2 regions of the Paenibacillus lutimineralis genome follow, and region 1 is predicted to be linked to the other one. Evidence: a T-box and tRNA genes for the amino acid it is inferred to sense, from the RefSeq annotation. Region 1 holds a T-box; the other holds one or more tRNA genes.
The links. A T-box is a leader RNA that pairs with one kind of tRNA and senses whether it is charged. The one in region 1 lies ahead of pheS (phenylalanine--tRNA ligase subunit alpha), so its partner is inferred to be a tRNA-Phe.
Positions count from the first base shown of each region.

Region 2: it has a tRNA-Phe gene. The T-box ahead of pheS (phenylalanine--tRNA ligase subunit alpha) is inferred to sense a tRNA for this amino acid. The anticodon was not compared.

Region 1 covers NZ_CP034346.1:4,713,461-4,720,128, forward strand. The annotation lists gene pheT (phenylalanine--tRNA ligase subunit beta) at 1-1,091, opposite strand, end outside; gene pheS (phenylalanine--tRNA ligase subunit alpha) at 1,113-2,147, opposite strand; T-box leader at 2,213-2,492, opposite strand; tRNA gene EI981_RS21060 (tRNA-Pro) at 2,731-2,807, shown strand; tRNA gene EI981_RS21065 (tRNA-Gly) at 2,820-2,890, shown strand; gene EI981_RS21070 (putative bifunctional diguanylate cyclase/phosphodiesterase) at 3,009-5,117, opposite strand; partial or broken gene EI981_RS21075 (aldolase catalytic domain-containing protein) at 5,298-6,258, opposite strand; gene EI981_RS21080 (FeoA family protein) at 6,564-6,668, shown strand, end outside.
Region 2 covers NZ_CP034346.1:154,451-161,118, reverse strand. The annotation lists gene hprK (HPr(Ser) kinase/phosphatase) at 1-358, opposite strand, end outside; gene EI981_RS00765 (ABC transporter ATP-binding protein) at 594-1,706, opposite strand; gene EI981_RS00760 (PucR family transcriptional regulator) at 1,832-2,938, opposite strand; gene EI981_RS30160 (hypothetical protein) at 3,194-3,520, shown strand; partial or broken gene EI981_RS30155 (cbb3-type cytochrome c oxidase subunit I) at 3,519-3,902, shown strand; gene EI981_RS00750 (Crp/Fnr family transcriptional regulator) at 4,037-4,645, shown strand; tRNA gene EI981_RS00745 (tRNA-Lys) at 4,702-4,774, opposite strand; tRNA gene EI981_RS00740 (tRNA-Tyr) at 4,782-4,866, opposite strand; tRNA gene EI981_RS00735 (tRNA-Phe) at 4,909-4,981, opposite strand; tRNA gene EI981_RS00730 (tRNA-Asp) at 5,064-5,140, opposite strand; tRNA gene EI981_RS00725 (tRNA-Thr) at 5,156-5,231, opposite strand; tRNA gene EI981_RS00720 (tRNA-Val) at 5,245-5,320, opposite strand; tRNA gene EI981_RS00715 (tRNA-Met) at 5,330-5,406, opposite strand; tRNA gene EI981_RS00710 (tRNA-Ser) at 5,435-5,526, opposite strand; rRNA gene EI981_RS00705 (23S ribosomal RNA) at 5,592-6,668, opposite strand, start outside.

The DNA.
Region 1 (6,668 bases):
AGTCCCAGATGACGGGATGTAATCCGTACCGAGCTGCCGCTGAATTTGGCCGATTCCAGCACAATATTCGTCGTCTGCTCAGTTACTTCCGAGTTAAGGCCACCCATAACTCCGGCGAGAGCGATCGGGTTATCCTCTCCGTCCACGATCAAGAGCGTTCCCGCCTCCAACTTGCGCTCCTGCCCATCCAGTGTAACCAGGCTCTCATCTGAGCTAGCCTCGCGCACACCGATCACACCGCCGGCAATCTTGTCAGCATCGAAAGCGTGCAGAGGTTGACCATATTCCAGCATAACGTAGTTCGTGATATCAACGATATTGTTGATCGGGCGAACCCCCGCAGCCATCAGACGATTCTGCATCCAGAGCGGCGAAGGAGCGATCTTAACGCCTGTGATATAACGAACTGCATAGTGGTCGCACAATGCCGATGCATCGATCTTCACAGCGACATAATCATTAGCTGGCTTCTGTACTTCTACCAAATCCTTCTCCGGCGTTGGTAGCTTAACTTCTCTTCCGAGAATCGCACCCACTTCGTATGCCGCGCCCAGCATACTTAAGCAATCGGAACGATTCGGCGTTAAATCGAAGTCCAGAATTTGATCGTCAAGTCCAAGCAGGTTCGTGATCGGCGTGCCGATCTCAACTTGCTCTGGCAGCACGAGAATTCCTTCCTGCTGATCCTTCGGCAGTAGCTTGTCATTCAGCCCCAGCTCTTTAGCGGAGCAAATCATGCCATGGGAAGGAACACCACGCAGCTTCGCCTTCTTGATCTTCAATCCACCTGGCAGCTCAGCGCCCACAAGCGCTACGGCAACCTTCTGGCCAGCGTCAACATTTTTGGCTCCGCAGACGATCTGCAAATCCTCGTCCTCGCCAGCATCTACTGTACACACGTTCAGCTTGTCAGCATCCGGGTGCTTCTCCTTATGCTTGACATAACCGACAACAACCTTAGTCACACCTTTGTTGCGGTTCTCGATCGAATCAATCTCAATGCCCGAGCGTGTAATTTGCTCTGCGAGCTCAGTAATATCTACATTTTCAAGCGATACATATTTAGATAACCATTCGGCTGATACTTTCATCTGACTTTCCCCTTTCCGCTATTAAATTCTGGCAAACTGCTGCAAGAAACGAAGATCATTGCTGAAGAAGTGACGGATATCGTCCACACCATATTTCAGCATCGCGATCCGCTCCACACCCATACCGAATGCAAAACCGCTATAAATTTCAGGATCATAGCCGCTCATCTCTAGCACGCGTGGGTGTACCATGCCGCTACCCAGAATTTCAAGCCATCCGGTGTGCTTGCACACCCGGCAGCCATTGCCACCGCATTTAACACAAGTTACGTCGACCTCAACACTAGGCTCAGTGAATGGGAAGAAGCTTGGACGAAGCCGGATTTGCGTATTCGAGCCGAACATCTTCTTTGTGAACTCCAGCAAGGTCCCCTTCAAATCACTCATCCGGATTCCTTTGCCGACAACCAGACCTTCAATCTGATGGAACTGGAAGGAGTGTGTCGCATCATCATCATCGCGACGATATACTCGTCCCGGACAAATGACCTTAATCGGCACCTCGCCCTTCATTTGCTCCATCGTGTGTACTTGAACCGGAGAAGTTTGTGTACGCATCAGCAACTCTTCCGTTAAATAGAAAGAATCCTGCATATCGCGAGCCGGATGATCCTTCGGTAAATTCAACGCTTCAAAGTTATAATAATCGGTCTCAACCTCAGGACCCTCAGCAATCCGATAACCCATACCAATGAAAATATCTTCAATGTCCTGGATAACCTGATTCAGCGGATGAATCGCACCTTGCTTCATCGGACGGCCCGGCAAAGTCACATCTACCTGCTCGGCAGCCAGACGCTGTTCAGTAGCCAGACGTTGGAAAAAGTCAATCTTCTCTTCCACCAGTGCTTCAATAGCCCCGCGAACTTCATTGGCCACCTGACCGATAACAGGGCGTTCCTCAGCACTTAAAGATCCCATACCGCGCAAAATTTCCGTAAGTGCACCCTTCTTACCCAAATATTTAACACGCAGCTCAATCAGATGATTACCATCCGCAACCTTGTGAAGCTGTTCCAATGCTTCCTGTTTGAGTGCTTCCAAACGATCTTTCATGAATTTTTCCTCCCTAAACGTTAAAAATCATGTTGAAATCCAAACAAAAAAGGCCTTCTCTCCCGAAAAGGGACGAAAAGACCGTGGTACCACCCTTGTTAGAGCCTGGTGCGTGCAGCACACGCACCAGGCGTATCGCTGTTACAACAAAACTCTCACTTTAACGAATAACGGCTCGTGACCGGTATCCTCTACTTCCTTATTCCCTTCAGTGGGAACAGGCGGTTCAAGGAACTGCTCCGGAGTGAACTTCAGCAGTCTAAATTTCGTAGAGACGCTCTCAATCTGCGGCGTCCCCTCCCTGTAAGAAGGCTTCTGCTTACTCTTCTCCATCATAGCATTTACATGTTTGGCTTGACTGATTACACTTATCCCATATTATATGCAAACTCCCCCCAAATGGCAAGCTTCCTGGACCCTAAATGACAGTTCCGGCTCCCCCAATCGTAGTTAGATACAAGTAACCTGAATTTATAGAAGAGGATCAATAGATATTTATTCAAAAAAGGTCTTGCCTTCCATCTCTAAAAATGATATATTATTTCTTGTCTTCAAAAGGAGTCAAATTCTTAGATTAAGACAACGGGATGTAGCTCAGCTTGGTAGAGCACCTGGTTTGGGACCAGGGGGTCGCATGTTCAAATCGTGTCATCCCGACCATATTTCATATTTGCGGGTGTAGTTCAATGGTAGAACTCCAGCCTTCCAAGCTGGTAGCGTGGGTTCGATTCCCATCACCCGCTTACTCATGTAAATCCCTTGCGATGCAAGGGATTTTCTGTTTTTATCTCACAATTATGAATGCTTCTACTGAAATGTTCCTCTGCTCTCTATCGGCGAACGCCTCATATAAAAAAGCTCCTAGCCGGCAAGCCGACTAAGGAACTCATTCTCAAATACGCCTGCAGGAACAGGCTTACTGAACAGGAAGCCCTGCCCCTCATGGCAGTTCTGCTGCTTTAGAAACTCAAGCTGCTCCTCGCTCTCGACCCCTTCGGCCGTCACTTTGAGCTGCAGATGGTGTGCCATTGTCGTAATTGTAGATACGATGGCGGCATCATTTCCATCCAACATTAGCTCCTGTACGAAGGCTCGGTCAATCTTCAAGCGGTCAATGGGTAGGCTCTTCAAATAGTAGAGCGAGCTATATCCTGTTCCAAAATCATCGATACTAATATGTATTCCGAGCTGCTTCAAGCTGTATAACTGGCTTAACGCCGTCTCAATATCATAGGTCATACTCTCCGTAACCTCAAGCTCCAGATACTTCGCTTCCATTCCAACTTCCTTTAGGATCGCTCCCACCCTCTCAGCCAGGTTATATTGACGGAATTGGCGCATCGAGAGATTGACAGAGATACATATTGGCGGATAACCAGCTAATTGCCAGTTCTTATTATACTGACAGGCTGTCCTTAATACCCACTCTCCAAGTTGAACGATCAAGCCGCTATCCTCAGCGATCGGAATGAATTCCCCTGGTGAAATGATCCCACGCTTCGGATGTCTCCACCGCACTAGCGCTTCCATTCCTACCATCTGATTGGTCTGCAGACTGAATTGCGGCTGAAACTCCAGGAAGAATTGCTCCTGATCTAGCGCCTTGCGCATATCGTTCTCCAATTCGATTCGGGCCTGGGTTACCAGCTTTAATTTATCAACGTAACGCGAAAATTCCTGCCCTTGATCCTTGGCATGATGAACAGCCATATCAGCGTATTGGATGACCTGCTCAACGGATGCTCCATCTGCAGGATAGACGGCTAAACCCATCGAAAGTGAGATGTGGTACTCTGTCTCATCGATAATGACGGATGGATTCACTGCATGAAGCAAGCATACTGCACGGCGTTCAGCCGCCTTTGCATCACCCACTTCGCCTAAAATGAGAGCAAATTCATCTTCTCCCATTCGGTAGACCTTCTCTGCACCCCGGCACACCTCTGACAGTCGTTCGCCTACCTCCGTAAGCACTTTGTCGCCAGCGCTATAACCAAGAGAATCATTAATTGCCTTGAAGCGATCGATATTGATCACGGCAATACCGATACATGAAGCGCAAGAAAGGGCCGCTTGACCAAGCTCCTCCTTCATCCGCCGCAAATTAGGTAATCCGGTCAGTTCATCATGATCGACCATATGCTTCATCAAAGCTTCAACAGCCTGTTGGCTACGGAACGGCTCTTCAATAGTAAGGCGGTATACTCCCTTCATCACAAAATAATAAGAGAGAACCATATACCATTCGCCGACAGCATGAAGCAAGCTAGCCTGCATGTCTACTAACATAAGCAGAATATGCCCCAGCAGCATGAACATCAACGCCTGAACCATCGTTATCGCTGCAGACGAGCTTGCCTTGCGCGATCGGCGAACCATGGATATCATCGCCAATAAGATGATCGGCAGAGTAGCTATCCAAATTACCGAATTGCCGAGGCTGCGTCCGTTATACTCCAGCCATTCAGGGTGCTTCCATTGATATGTATATAACAGTCCGATCCCGATCGCACTGACCAATGCACCACCGATAAAGGCCATAAATTTATGTTTGCCCAACACCTGCCTATCTTCTGTACAGAAAATAAACAGAATCCCCAAAGCCCCAAGCAAATGCGAAATCGCAAGCAACGTATTCGATAAATGAAGCCCGGTCTCTATTCCGAACAGCTTAAGTCCGCTATATGCCGAAATATGTAATACATCCAATAATCCGATTATGAAAAAGAGGACCGCGGTGTACAAACGCTGTCTAGACAGCTTGTCCGCAAACAAAATCCAGCCTTGAGCAAAAATCGCAAATGATATTGTTCCGATCACCAATCCGGCCAGGATCAATAATGCTCGCATGCTATCCGCGGAAATCCCCAAGCTGTCTAACCTAACGGATGCTATAATGAAGGCCAGCATACCTGCCAATCCGATTCCTCCCTGGATTAAAGCTGTTCTTCTCTCTGTCCTTGTACCCATCTTTGCGCTCTCAACCCCCGGAGGTATATTCTTTAGTTGTACAATTCAACATCATCCGCTATTTTCCTGCCTTCTCCCTAATCCAAGGACAAAAATCGCTAAAATACGCGTCACTTTTCTGAACACTCAGAAAAAGCCCGGCTATTCGAAGATAACCGGACTTTTTCTATATATATTCTATTACTTCTTCTTAAAGTTCACTTCAGGCGTCGTAAGCTTATCATAGAAATCAACGACTTTATCCTTATCGTCTGATACACGAAGCGCCATAGCTGAACGCGGATGCTCGTCCAACGTTCCGGTAATCATGTAGGGGATCAGGTAACCCCACTCCTCCTTCTCGCGAAGCGGCACCATCAGTTCTTCAAGAACAACAAGCAGTGGACGAAGATTATATTTCGTATTTTTTAAATGAGTGACGAGCAGTTCTGTAGGACAGTTGCCCGCTGCACGACCCATCCCGTATACAGAAGCGTCAAGAAATTCTACCCCGTTATCTGCTGCAACTAGCGTATTTGAGAAAGCCAACTGCATATTGTTATGGGTATGAACGCCCAAGCGTTTATTAGGCAAATGGGTCTTGAATTTGTCCACCAAGTACTCCATATCTTTATAATCCAGACTACCGTAAGAATCGACGACATACACAACGTCAACTACGCTCTCCTTAATCATCTCGAACGCTTCTAGCAATTCATTCTCCATCACGTTCGACAAAGCCATAATATTCAGCGTCGTCTCATACCCGCGATCATGGAACAATTGTACAAGCTCCAGAGCTTTATCGACATCCTTGATGTAGCAAGCTACTCGAATCAGATCAAGCATACTCTCGCTGCGGGGCAAAACATCATTCTCATCTACCCGACCGATATCGACTAGGGCAGACAGCTTGGTGGTTCCTTTCTGCGGGATCACCTTACGAAGGAAATCGTCGTCCAGGAAGCGCCATGGCCCTGCCTCATCAGCTCCCTTAAGCAGTTTCGGGGAGTTTTTTATACCCAATTTCCATATAATCCACGCCTGCTTCATTCAGACCTGCATACAATTTTTGTACAAAATCCACACTAAAATCCCAATTATTGACTAACCCGCCATCTCGGATAGTACAATCGACAATCTTACATTGGTTCGCTTTCATCTTCCTATCCCTTTCACTCGTTTGTTTTATTATCCATCTTACTTGAAGGTAAATGAAAATGTAAAGTGAAAGATACAAAACGCTGTGATTCATATCACAGTTGTTTATTTTCCGGTTTGCTATATTTATTGAGAACCAATGAGAGTGATTATCAATATCAGATTATTAGATAAGAAATGCTATCATTTAATATTAATTATTGTTGGATAGATATTCATACAGAAGTTTATTAATAGTACCTAAATTAATGAAGCAAATAAAATTACCAGTTCTAATCCTTTCATTATAATAAGGGGCGATCTACCATGTCTGACTGCCAAAACTGTCTGCTCGGTCTGAGACCGGGAATCTCCGCTGAAATACGTCACTTCGGATCCATTGATCCTGCGCTGAAGCGCCGTCTTACTGAT
Region 2 (6,668 bases), 1.9 Mb from region 1:
TCGTTGTAGCCATGCTGCTGCGCAGTACAGGAAGGTTCTTCTCCGCACTGATCTCGATCAATTCCTCAGGAACATTCCATGCTCTCGTCACGATAATACAAGGTGTCTCCTCGTTGCTGCACAACAGCTGCATCCGTTCCCGGCGCTGCTCCATCGTTAATGTTTCATAAAAAGCCAACTCGGTCTTGCCTAAGATCTGAACACGTTCTGGTGGGTGATACTCAAAATAACCAGCCATTTCCAAACCTGGACGATATAGATCGTCAACCGTGATCACACGTTTTAGCCCTTGTTCACCGGAAATGACCTCGAGTCCAAATTGACCCACCAATTCCGATACCTTAACCTTTTTTGCCATGGTGTTCTTCCTTTCCTATCAGGCATCCAGGCCCAAGTATATACCTCTCTTGAACAGGATGTCTGCCGAATATGTTAAGCTGTCAACAAAAACCAATTTATACCGTGCTAATGTATTCATCGTAAATGAAAACGCCTCGTAAATCAATCACAGCTCTCCTATTAAACAAAGAACCGTCCCGAAGGACGGTTCTTTGAAAGATAATCCAGGGATTATCTTATCAATTAGCTATTAGTTATTTGAAAACGTTCAATTCAGTTTCCTTGTCGAAGATATGAATCTTGTTCATATCGATGGCAAGCTTCACATTGTCGCCTTCACGAGTGTTCGAACGGCCATCAACGCGAGCGATCAATGGGGAAGTGCTGTTCAAGTACAACAGCATTTCGTGACCAAGGTTCTCTGTTACGTCTACACTTCCCGTGAAGACGGTATTTGGGGATCCTTCCAAGAAGATCGGCTCTTCATGAATATCTTCAGGACGTACGCCCATGATTACTTCCTTGCCTATGCATCCTTTTTCCTTCAGGGTAACAGCTTTACCTTGAGGTACTTCAACTTTGAGAGAATCGGATTGGAAGTATACAGAACCGTTTTGCTCTACAATTTTACCGTTAATAAAGTTCATTGTAGGGGAACCGATAAATCCAGCTACGAAAATATTATTTGGTTGGTTATACAATTCTTCCGGAGAAGCAGCTTGTTGAATGATACCGTCGTGCATAACTACGATACGGTCACCCATCGTCATAGCCTCTGTTTGGTCATGCGTTACATAGATACAAGTGGTTTCCAGACGTTTAACCAGCTTTGTGATTTCCGCACGCATTTGACCACGAAGTTTAGCGTCCAAGTTGGAAAGAGGTTCGTCCATAAGGAACACTTGAGGATCGCGGACGATAGCGCGGCCCAAGGCAACCCGTTGACGCTGACCACCGGAGAGAGCTTTTGGTTTACGATCAAGCAAATGCTCGATGTCGAGGATCTTAGCAGCCTCGCGTACACGTTGATCGATTTCTTCCTTCTTCACTTTGCGAAGTTTCAAACCGAACGCCATGTTTTGATATACGTTCATATGCGGATACAAAGCGTAGGATTGGAATACCATCGCGATGTCACGGTCTTTCGGAGCTACGTCGTTCACGACGCGGTCGCCGATATACAATTTACCTTCGGTAATTTCTTCAAGACCAGCGATCATACGAAGAGTTGTAGATTTACCGCAACCGGAAGGACCTACGAGTACGAGGAACTCCTTATCTGCGATATCAAGGTTTACGTCCATAACCGTTGCTTTATCAGCACCTGCATATTTCTTGAAAATGTGTTCTAAGCGTACGCCTGCCATTTGTTTTCCTCCTAATAATAAGTGATTTATAAACTGTCTTTGCTTAAATGTAATCGGATACAACTTCTGTATATATAGTAACCCATAAGCCCAGTAGACTACCATCCACAAACTGCACAAAAATACTATAGCCTTTTCGTAACTTTATACAATAGGATCCTCAGCTTCACCAGAACCGCATCTTGAAAGCTCCTAACATCAAGCCCCGTCTCCTGTTTGAACTTATCAAGTCGGTAAAGCAAGGTATTGCGATGTATATATAAGCGCTTCGCTGTCTCGCTTACATTGCAATCCAGCTGAAAGAAATTCTCAAGTGTAATCAGCGTCTCTTCATCCTCAAGCAGATGGGAGTCGACCCCGCTCTCCTCAATAAATTGCAGTCTCCGATCATCCGGTATATGGTATACAAGCCGTTCAAGCTCCAAATCCCAAGGCAGATAGATATGCTCTGATACCTGAAAGATCCGCCCGAGCAACAGCGTTTCCTGCAGAGCAATCGTCGTCGGTACAAGCCGCTCCTGGTTGATCAGCTTGTCCCCTACAGTTAAGCGGAATCCTCCTCCACCCCATTCATTGGCGATCAGCTCATACAATCCCTGACAAAGCGCACCTAACATATCACGTTCTGTCTCAATCCCCTCATTGCTCTCATCCTGCACATCCAGCAAAAGAGCCTCCCGAACCAGGACAAGCCATGACTCTCTCATAGGAACGAGGACAACCTCACCCCCAAAATAACTACGTAGCAATTTGTTTAGCTTGGAATATTGAACCTCCTGACCCGGCCGATCCTCGCAGCCTAACAGAAAAAGGAATAAATTTTCCGCTAGCTTGGGCTTAATAGCCATATCATCTGGAACAGTACTCTGTATATTGCCGCTTTTAATTTGCTCCTGCAGCCATTTGCCAAGCTCTATGCAGCGGGATTCCTCATCTCGTTTTGACGGAAAGGGATGATGGTTCGATTTCTCACGGGCTGCAGACAGCAGGAGATCGATCAATCTAATTTCCCGTTCTGTCAGTGGAGTTTCGGCCTCAAAAACATACACCTTGGAAGAATCCGTTTTCCATAGCCATCGAGGCCGGTCATGCAACCGAGCCATTCCGGAAGATGGTTGATTCAAGCTATTGCCATTTGCCAAGCTATTCCAAATCTCTTGATCCATCTCTAACAAAGATAAGGATGATCCTATAATCCCCTCTAACTGTCGCTTCAGCTCTTTTATATCCATACCTCAATTGCCTCTCTGATCTATAGGTTTTGGTTGTATGAATTTATTGTATCACAAACAAGGCAGCAAAAATTTTCTCCAGTTTGTAATTGAAATCACAAAACTGCCTCTGGCTCAATCCTATGCTTGGAGTGGCAAGATTATCGAAAGGTATCCACCCTAATTATATGCTTCACTGTACTGATTGCTGGCGGATTCTGGATTTTCAAATCACAGGCTCCTATCCCGCTTAAAGTAGTAAATAGCCGAGGTGATGTGTTAACTACGCAAGAACAAATCACTGGTGGTCAGACAGTATTCCAGAAATACGGGTTGATGGTCTATGCTACAGTGCTTGGATATGGCTCCTATCTCGGTCCAGATTATACTGCAGAGTCACTTAAAATCATGGTCGACGCGATGCATGATCAGCATGCACATGCCGAATACAGCAAACCTTATGCAGAGCTCACTCAAGATCAACAAACATCGATATTCGATCAAGTAAAGCGGGAGATGAAGCAAAATCGCTACGACAAGCAGAGTCATACCTTGACTCTGACAGATGGCCAGGCAGAGGGACTAGCCGAAATAAGGGCCTAGCGGTATACTTGGCATCGGCCACCATTACGATTACAATGGATCCTCTGAAATATGGATCGCCCTGGGTGCGTTGTTCTCAGCATTAGAAGTTATTACGCTTACCCTTTTGATCATGGAGGCTTACGATCAATACAAAGTAATGAAAGACGGCGGAACGAACTTCCCGTATACTTCGTCCTTCCGATTCCTAGTTTCAACTGCGGTTTGGAATTTACTCGGTGCCGGGGTACTTGGCTTCCTCATAAATCTGCCAGCTGTTAGTTATTTTGAACATGGATCAACGTTGACTACTGCGCATGCGCACGGCTCCATGATGGGTGTCTATGGTATGTTTGCCGTTGCTGTACTGTTATATTCACTTCGCAATATTGTGAAGTCTGATCACCCTTTCCACGTAGTTAATGGATGGGGTGGTTTTTAATATTGAAAATGTAACAATTTTGGATTATTTGCTGTGACCCCCCTCACGATTCAATCCAATTCTACGTTTTTATAATGAGGTAGAAAGTATGTTTAATTAACAAATACACACATCCTATCTACTTCATCATCCATGGACTAATTAAAACCCATAAAATTGATGAAAAGGGCAACGAACAAATCCTTTCTTTATTAAAAACAGGGGATATGTTCCCACATACCGGACAATTTGGCTCTAACCCTTACCCTACCACGGCTACAACTGTCATTAACACGGAGCTGTTTGCATTGCCTATATCTTCTTTTGAGCAAATTCTAGCGGGCTCGCCAAGTATCGCATTTAAAATGATGGCGGTTATGGCCAGTGAAATTAGAGAGTTGCACAATAAACTACAAGGATTTACTTCAAGAAATCTAGAAGATCGAGGAATCTCTTTCTTAATTAAATTGGCTGAGGATTTCGGTATTAGAATTGATGGAAATATCCTGATTAATGTACCTAGGACTCACCAGGAGATTGCAAATCTGATTGGCTTCACAAGGCAGTCGGTCACCCGTTTATTAAGCAGCTTATGTAAAGAAGGATTACTGACCGTAAATCGCAAAGGTTTTCTCATCCATAATCTTCAAGCCCTGCGAGAACGAGTATGTGTCAAGGAAAACTGCGCTCACTGCCGCGAACACAAATTATATGAGAGATCATAAGAAAAGAACCCTTTCCTTGTAGCATGATCACTACTTGGAAAGGGTTCTTGTTGGGATGAGCCATGAAGGACTCGAACCTTCGACACCCTGATTAAAAGTCAGGTGCTCTACCAACTGAGCTAATGGCTCATAAAAATGGTGGAGGCTGATGGATTCGAACCACCGAACTCGTAGAGAGCAGATTTACAGTCTGCCGTGTTTAGCCACTTCACTAAGCCTCCATATAATATGCCAGCTCTAGGTTTGTCCTAAAACTTGCAAAGTGGCTCGGGACGGAATCGAACCGCCGACACGAGGATTTTCAGTCCTCTGCTCTACCGACTGAGCTACCGAGCCATATGTAATTTGGTCAAAAAAATAAATGGGTAAGTCTTGATAACCTTCCCACTTCTTTGTGGAAACATTCATTTGAAATAAATGGCGGAGCCGACGGGATTCGAACCCGCGGTCTCCTGCGTGACAGGCAGGCATGTTAGGCCTCTACACCACGGCTCCGCGCTGTGATACAAATGGTGCCGGCGAGAGGACTTGAACCCCCAACCTACTGATTACAAGTCAGTTGCTCTACCAATTGAGCTACACCGGCATATGAAGTTAAATGGTGGAGGCTAACGGGATCGAACCGCTGACCCTCTGCTTGTAAGGCAGATGCTCTCCCAGCTGAGCTAAGCCTCCAGGTAAATATGGTAGCGGCGGAGGGGATCGAACCCCCGACCTCACGGGTATGAACCGTACGCTCTAGCCAGCTGAGCTACACCGCCATATTATTATTTATAGCTTGTATGGAAATGGCGGAGAGAGAGGGATTCGAACCCTCGCACCGCTTACGCAGTCTAACCCCTTAGCAGAGGGTCCCCTTATAGCCACTTGGGTATCTCTCCAAAGCCATAAATTCAAGGTTAATCCTTGAAAACTGGATACGAAACTCATTTTGCATTTTAAGATTTTGGATAAGCCCTCGACCGATTAGTACCTGTCAGCTCCATACATTGCTGCACTTCCACCTCAGGCCTATCAACCTCGTCGTCTTCAAGGGGTCTTACTAATTGGGAAATCTCATCTTGAGGGGGGCTTCACGCTTAGATGCTTTCAGCGCTTATCCCTTCCGCACTTAGCTACCCAGCTATGCTCCTGGCGGAACAACTGGTGCACCAGCGGTGCGTCCATCCCGGTCCTCTCGTACTAAGGACAGCTCCTCTCAAATTTCCTACGCCCACGACAGATAGGGACCGAACTGTCTCACGACGTTCTGAACCCAGCTCGCGTACCGCTTTAATGGGCGAACAGCCCAACCCTTGGGACCTACTTCAGCCCCAGGATGCGATGAGCCGACATCGAGGTGCCAAACCTCCCCGTCGATGTGGACTCTTGGGGGAGATAAGCCTGTTATCCCCAGGGTAGCTTTTATCCGTTGAGCGATGGCCCTTCCATGCGGTACCACCGGATCACTAAGCCCGACTTTCGTCCCTGCTCGACTTGTCAGTCTCGCAGTCAAGCTCCCTTTTGCCTTTGCACTCTTCGAATGATTTCCAACCATTCTGAGGGAACCTTGGGGCGCCTCCGTTACTCTTTAGGAGGCGACCGCCCCAGTCAAACTGCCCGCCTGACACTGTCCCCGCACCGGATCACGGTACTAGGTTAGAACTCCGACACGATCAGGGTGGTATCCCAACGGCGCCTCCACCGAAGCTGGCGCTCCGGATTCCTAGGCTCCCACCTATCCTGTACAAATCGTATCAAAGTCCAATATCAAGCTGCAGTAAAGCTCCATGGGGTCTTTCCGTCTTGTCGCGGGTAACCTGCATCTTCACAGGTATTAAAATTTCACCGGATCTCTCGTTGAGACAGCGCCCAAGTCGTTACGCCATTCGTGCGGGTCAGAATTTACCTGACAAGGAATTTCGCTACCTTAGGACCGTTATAGTTACGGCCGCCGTTTACTGGGGCTTCGGTTCATAGCTTCGGGATAAATCCCTAACCACTCCCCTTAACCTTCCAGCACCGGGCAGGCGTCAGCCCGTAT